DNA from 2 places in the Pseudomonas sp. MAG733B genome. Region 1 is predicted to be linked to the other one. Evidence: riboswitches for the same ligand, from Rfam matches in the RefSeq annotation. Region 1 holds a riboswitch; the other holds the start of a gene.
What was found. Region 1 has a riboswitch for cobalamin ahead of V6Z53_RS18575 (CbtB-domain containing protein). Riboswitches for the same ligand answer to the same signal wherever they lie in the genome.
Positions count from the first base shown of each region.

Region 1 (3,399 bases):
CGTCCAGTGGCAGGCGACCGCTGCTGGCTTCGATGACTTTCACCGCTGGCGGCAATTCTTCAGCCACTTCCAGGCGCACGCGGGCCAGGTCTTCCGGGCTGATCAGGTCGGCCTTGTTGAGGATCACCAGGTCGGCGCTGGACAGTTGGTCGGCGAACAATTCGTGCAGCGGCGATTCGTGGTCCAGGTTCGGATCAAGTTTGCGCTGGGCATCGACCTGATCCGGGAACGCGGCGAAAGTGCCGGCGGCCACGGCCGGGCTGTCGACCACGGTGATGACTGCGTCGACGGTGCAGGCACTGCGGATTTCCGGCCACTGGAAGGCTTGCACCAGCGGTTTCGGCAGAGCCAAACCGGATGTTTCGATCAAGATGTGGTCGAGATCGCCACGACGGGCGACCAGTTCGCGCATTACCGGGAAGAATTCTTCCTGGACGGTGCAGCACAGGCAGCCGTTGGCCAGTTCATAGACGCGGCCATTGGCCTCTTCTTCGGTGCAACCGATGGAGCACTGCTTGAGGATTTCACCGTCGATGCCCAGCTCGCCGAACTCGTTGACGATCACCGCGATGCGGCGGCCCTGAGCGTTGTCGAGCATGTGCCGCAGCAAGGTGGTTTTGCCCGAGCCGAGGAAGCCGGTAACGATGGTGACGGGGAGTTTGGCCAGTGTTTTCATCGGATGCCCTTTGGCAAGGTGGCGGGCATACGGGACGAGTACCGGCAACGCACATGCGCGCCGGAAGCGTTCGCCACCGGATCACCCCGCCCGGTTGTAGTGAGAATCTGTATCGAGGCAGGTCTCCTGGCTGACGGTGTGCCAGTCGCTTGACTGGCGTTTGCTGCGCCTTCCCGCGGGCTCAAGGGTTGAGCGTGCAGTGGCGTGGCAGCGAACATCACCGTTCACAGTTGCGGGGGCAGCCGCGGCATTGACCGCGTTCCCTTCTTAGCTTCGACAAACGCCGAAGAACCTCGAAAGCGCAAGGCTACGCATGGTATTGGGGCGGGTCAATGTTCAAGCGGAGAATGCGATCATCTGTGGCGAGGGAGCTTGCTCCCGCTCGGCGGCGAAGCCGTCGTGAAACCGAGCGCCGCGTTTCTACAGGAAGAACACATGAATCCGATTGCGACCGCTTCGCGCTCGAGCGGGAGCAAGCTCCCTCGCCACAGAAGCTCAAACGAGAACCCTTGCCAATTGACGTCCAACCCTCGCCCATGCTCTCCTACACGCCTTGTTACGGGTGCCCTTCACAGGGTGAAACGGGAAACCGGTGAATCATGTGCTTTACTCAAAGCCATGTCAGTCCGGTGCTGCCCCCGCAACGGTAAGCGAGCGAAGCGTCGAATCCACTGTGCCGATCAGGCATGGGAAGGTGATGCTTGCAGGATCAGGCAGACGCCTGCGCCCCTCGTGAGCCCGGAGACCGGCCCGCAACACAAAGTGAAAACACAATCACTGAATGACAAACCCGCGGTGGGCGGGCGCTGTTCGAATCTCTGCGCGCCCGGTCGTGCGGAGGCTCTGCATGCGCTTTTGATTCCCCGCTGACAGACCAGAGGGAAACGCCATGTCGATCATCAGCAGCACCGGCCACAGCAGCTCTTCCAGCGCCACCACAACCTTGACTCAACGCCTGACCGCCGCCGTTTGTGCGTCGATCCTTGGCGCGTGCCTGGTGTATTTCGCCGGTTTCTCGCACATCGAAGCGGTGCACAACGCCGCGCACGATACCCGCCACAGCTCTGCATTCCCGTGCCATTGAGACCTGCCGACATGATCAAGCGTATTGCGCAAACCGCAGGTTTCACCGGGCTGCTCGCCGCCCTGCTGCTCACCCTGCTGCAAAGCTTCTGGGTCTCCCCGCTGATTTTGCAGGCCGAAACCTACGAGAAATCCGAACCGGCCGCTCTTGAAGTCCACGAACATACCCACGCCGAGGGCGCTGTCGCCGCTCACACCCACGATGCCGAAGCCTGGGAGCCGGAAGACGGCTGGCAGCGCGTGCTGTCGACCACTGGCGGCAATCTGGTGGTGGCTGTCGGTTTCGCCCTGATGCTCGCTGGCCTCTACACCCTGCGCGCACCGACCAAAACTTCTCAGGGCCTGCTCTGGGGCCTGGCCGGTTACGCGACCTTCGTACTGGCGCCAACCCTCGGCCTGCCGCCTGAACTGCCAGGCACCGCTGCCGCCGATCTGGCACAACGACAGATCTGGTGGATCGGCACTGCCGCGTCCACCGCTGTCGGCATCGCCCTGATCGTGTTCAGCCGCCACTGGCTGATGAAAATCCTTGGCGCAGCAATCATCGCCGTTCCTCATGTGATTGGCGCACCGCAACCGGAAGTGCATTCGATGCTCGCGCCGGAAGCACTGGAAGCCCAATTCAAAATCGCTTCGCAGCTGACCAACGTGGCGTTCTGGCTGGCCCTGGGCCTGATCAGCGCCTGGTTGTTCCGCCGCAAAAGCGATGGTCAATACCACGCATGACTGATGTCAGCGCAGCGCCGACCTTGGTGGTCGGCCTGGGCTGCCAGCGCGGCTGCCCCCTCAATACGTTGCGGGCGCTGCTGGATCAGGCGTTACAAGCGCATCAAATCGGGCTGCATCAAATCAAGGCCCTGGCCAGTATCGACTTGAAGCGTGATGAACCGGCGCTGATCGAGTTGGCTGAACAACTGGCGCTGCCGCTGATGTATTTCAGCAGCGAACAACTGGCCGGTTATCAGCCTCAACTGAGTCACCATTCCGAGATCGCATTCGAGCGCACCGGCTGCTATGGCGTGGCGGAAAGCGCCGCCCTGGCCTTGGCCGAACAACTGGCCAACGCACCGGCCAAGCTTTTGATCCCGCGACAAAAATACGCCCAGGCCACCCTGGCATTGGCCAGCGCTGCATAAAATCCCCGATAATCCACGCATTCGATCATGAGCAATCTTCATCTGAAGCCTTGCGCAGCCCCTTTTTCCCACAGGAACCGACGATGACCGTCTACTTCATTGGCGCAGGTCCCGGCGACCCGGAACTGATTACCGTCAAAGGCCAGCGGCTGATTCGCAGCTGCCCGGTGATCATCTATGCCGGCTCACTGGTGCCCGCTGCGGTGCTTGAAGGCCATCACGCCGAAACGGTGGTCAACAGCGCCGAACTGCACCTGGAACAGATCATCGATTTGATCAAGACCGCCCACGCCAACGGCCAGGATGTGGCGCGGGTGCATTCCGGCGATCCGAGCCTGTATGGCGCCATCGGCGAGCAGATTCGCCACCTGCGCGAACTCGGCATCGCGTTCGAAATCATCCCCGGCGTGACCGCAACCGCAGCCTGTGCGGCGTTACTTGGAGCGGAACTGACACTGCCCGACGTGTCGCAGAGCGTGATCCTGACCCGCTATGCCGACAAAA
Region 1 is NZ_CP145732.1:4,063,251-4,066,649, forward strand. Features, by position in the region: gene cobW (cobalamin biosynthesis protein CobW) at 1-676, opposite strand, end outside; cobalamin riboswitch at 775-987, opposite strand; cobalamin riboswitch at 1,220-1,445, shown strand; gene V6Z53_RS18575 (CbtB-domain containing protein) at 1,566-1,760, shown strand; gene V6Z53_RS18580 (CbtA family protein) at 1,772-2,485, shown strand; gene V6Z53_RS18585 (cobalamin biosynthesis protein) at 2,482-2,895, shown strand; gene cobM (precorrin-4 C(11)-methyltransferase) at 2,979-3,399, shown strand, end outside.

Region 2 (3,399 bases), 1.4 Mb from region 1:
GCGACTCGGCAATTCGATCCCGGTCTCCCGAGACAATGCGCCGTACCAACGCAGACCTTCAGTCAGGCTGCCTTCGAGCAACTGTGCATGACGCAGGGTGCCGACGCGGTTGGCCAGGACACCGGCAAACGGCAAGTCCGGCTGATAACGCGCCAGCCCCAAGGCCAATGCGCCAAAGGTCTGGGCCATGGCCGTGCCGTCGATCACGCCGAGCACCGGCACACCGAAGTGTCGCGCCAGATCAGCGCTGGACGGCGTGCCGTCGAACAGCCCCATCACGCCTTCGATCAGAATCAGATCGGCTTCGCCCGCCGCTTCCCACAACAGGCGACGACTTTCCTGCTCGCCGACCATCCACATGTCCAGTTGATAGACCGGCGCACCGCTGGCGCGCTCGAGGATCATCGGGTCGAGAAAGTCCGGGCCGCATTTGAACACGCGCACCTTGCGCCCCTGATTACGATGCAAACGGGCGAGCGCGGCGGTGACGGTGGTCTTGCCCTGACCGGAGGCCGGCGCGGCAATCAGTACTGCCGGGCAGTGTCGACTGTTTTTCATAAAATAGTATTCACAGCTCGACGCCTTTTTGCGCTTTGATACCGGCCTGGAAGGCGTGCTTGATCATGCCCATCTCGGTGACGGTGTCAGCCAGTTCCATCATCTCCGGCTTGGCGCCGCGACCGGTGACCACCACGTGCTGCATCGGCGGGCGCGCCTGCAAATCGCTGAGTACTTGATCGAGATCGAGGTAGCCGTGCTTCAGGGCGATGTTCAACTCATCCAGCACCACCAGGCCGATGGACGGATCGCGCAGCAGTTCCTGCGACACGGCCCAGGCGGCTTGAGCGGCAGCGATGTCGCGTTGGCGATCCTGAGTTTCCCAGGTAAAGCCCTCGCCCATCACATGAAAACGCACCTGCTCCGGGAAGCGTCGGAAGAACAGTTCTTCGCCCGTGCTGTTGCGGCCCTTGATGAACTGCACCACGCCGCACTGCATGCCGTGGCCCATGGCGCGAGCGAGCATGCCGAACGCCGAGCTGCTCTTGCCTTTGCCGTTGCCGGTCAGCACCAGCAGCAGGCCGCATTCGTTCGGGGAATTGGCGATGCGTTCGTCGATCACGGCTTTTTTGCGCAGCATGCGCGCCAGATGACGTTCGTCACGATCAGGGGTATCAGTCATGGGGGAGCTCTCCGTTGAGGCAGGAATAACGGCGGGCAGGCACAAGAATAGATGGCAAGAAGCCTGGCATCGCCCACCGTGATGCCGCTTGGATGGATCAGGCCGGTCTCCGGGCTCATGAGCGGCGTTGGCCGGACTGCGTGCCTTCCCATGTCGACAGTCGACACAGTGGCGCAAAACGCAGTTTTCACTCATTTACCGTTGCGGGGGCAGCGCCGGGATCGCGAGGCTTCATATATCGAAGCGACCACTCACCGACTTCCCTGTTTCACTCTGTCGACCCAAGCCACAGAGCACCTGAAACAAGCCGCGAAGGTTAGAGGGTTGGGGGTGGAGCGTCAATTGAAGACGGGGCGCGAAAGCGAATAACTGCCGCCGATCAGCAATTTGACGTCAATCTTGTGCCACACTCCGAGCAGTGATATCAAAGAGCCACAACCTCACAACACAATAACAAGGGTGAGCCCCATGCAAGGCATGATCATCAGCAATCCGAAGCTCGAATTCCTGCGCCCGGTGCTGGAGCGCTGGTTTGACTGTATCGACCGCTACAACGCCGTGCGCGGCGATAACGAAACGCCCTACTGGCTCGACGAAAAGGCCAACCTCGGCCTGCTTTCCTCCGCCGCGTGGATGGCCGAGATGATCACCCTGCAGCAATCGCCCACCCGCAAACAGCTCGAAGAAGGCGAGCGCAATGCTCGCGCCGACCTGTTCATCGCCACCCCCGAAACACGCGCCTGGCTGCAGGCCACGCAACGCTGGCCACGGGTCAACAGCCTGAACCTGACCCAGGCGCTGCATGACATCACCAGCGATGCCAAGCGCATCAGCTACGCCAGCGACCTGAAACTCGGCTGCCTGTTCGTCGCACCGCAAAAACTCCAGCATGGCGCTACCCCGGAAGAACTCCAGGACATGGTCGATGACCTGCAAAAAGAGCACACCTGCGCCGTGGCCTGGTATTTCCCCTACGCCTATCGCAAATTGCGCAACGAAGCGGGTCACTATCACCCTGGTATCGCCGTTCTGTTCAAGGAAGCGCGCAGCTGAAGGTTGAACCATCCTGCGTCCATGCTTCTCTATGATTAAATCAAGGCACTCATAGGGAAGATCAGCAATGCGCACGTCTCAGCTCGTATTCGTTGTCGCTCTCGCCGGAGGGCTCGCCGCTTGCGGTGAAACCTCCAGCCTGCAAGTCTCCGACGGCACCGGCCCGTCGCCCAAGTTGCCCGAACCCAATAAAACCCTGTTCCCGACGATGAACATCGCCCCGGCGATAGGCTGGCCGGACGGCGCAAAACCTGTGGCCGCCAGCGGCACGCAAGTCGCCGCGTTTGCCGAGGACCTCGATCATCCGCGCTGGTTATACGTGTTGCCCAATGGCGACGTACTGGTCGCCGAAACCAACGCGCCGCCCAAACCCGATGACAACAAAGGCATCAAGGGCTGGATCACCAAGAAAGTCATGGGCCGCGCCGGCGCGGACGTACCGAGCCCGAACCGCATCACGCTGCTGCGCGACACCAACCACGACGGCATCGCCGAAACGCGCACGGTGTTCCTGGAAAACCTCAATTCACCCTTCGGCATGACCCTGGTCGGCAATGACCTGTACGTTGCCGATACCGATCGACTGCTGCGTTTCCACTATGAAACCGGCGACACGGCCATCAAGTCGCAGCCGATCAAAGTCGTCGACCTGCCGGGCGGAACGCTGAATCACCACTGGACCAAAAACGTCATCGCCAGCCAGGACGGCAGCAAGCTGTACGTCACGGTTGGCTCGAACAGCAACGTCGGCGAGAACGGCATGGATCAGGAAGAAGGACGCGCGGCGATCTGGGAAGTGGATCGCGCCACCGGCAACCACCGGATCTTCGCCTCAGGCTTGCGCAACCCCAACGGCATGGCCTGGGAACCGCAAAGCGGCGCGTTGTGGACAGCGGTAAACGAGCGCGATGAGATCGGCAGCGACCTGGTGCCGGACTACATCACCTCAGTCAAGGACGGCGGGTTCTATGGCTGGCCGTTCAGCTACTACGGCCAGCATGTCGACGTGCGCGTCGAACCGCAAAACCTGGACCTGGTGGCCAAGGCGATTGCGCCGGACTACGCAGTCGGGCCACATACCGCATCACTGGGCCTGACGTTTGCCGAAGGCAACACGTTACCCGCTCAGTTTAAGGAAGGCGCATTCATCGGCCAGCACGGCTCCT
Region 2 is NZ_CP145732.1:5,450,213-5,453,611, forward strand. Features, by position in the region: gene V6Z53_RS24825 (cobyrinate a,c-diamide synthase) at 1-558, opposite strand, end outside; gene cobO (cob(I)yrinic acid a,c-diamide adenosyltransferase) at 569-1,180, opposite strand; cobalamin riboswitch at 1,263-1,496, opposite strand; gene V6Z53_RS24835 (hypothetical protein) at 1,649-2,233, shown strand; gene V6Z53_RS24840 (sorbosone dehydrogenase family protein) at 2,301-3,399, shown strand, end outside.
Region 2: it holds a riboswitch for cobalamin, as region 1 does, so the genes downstream of both, cobO (cob(I)yrinic acid a,c-diamide adenosyltransferase) here and V6Z53_RS18575 (CbtB-domain containing protein) in region 1, are expected to answer to the same signal.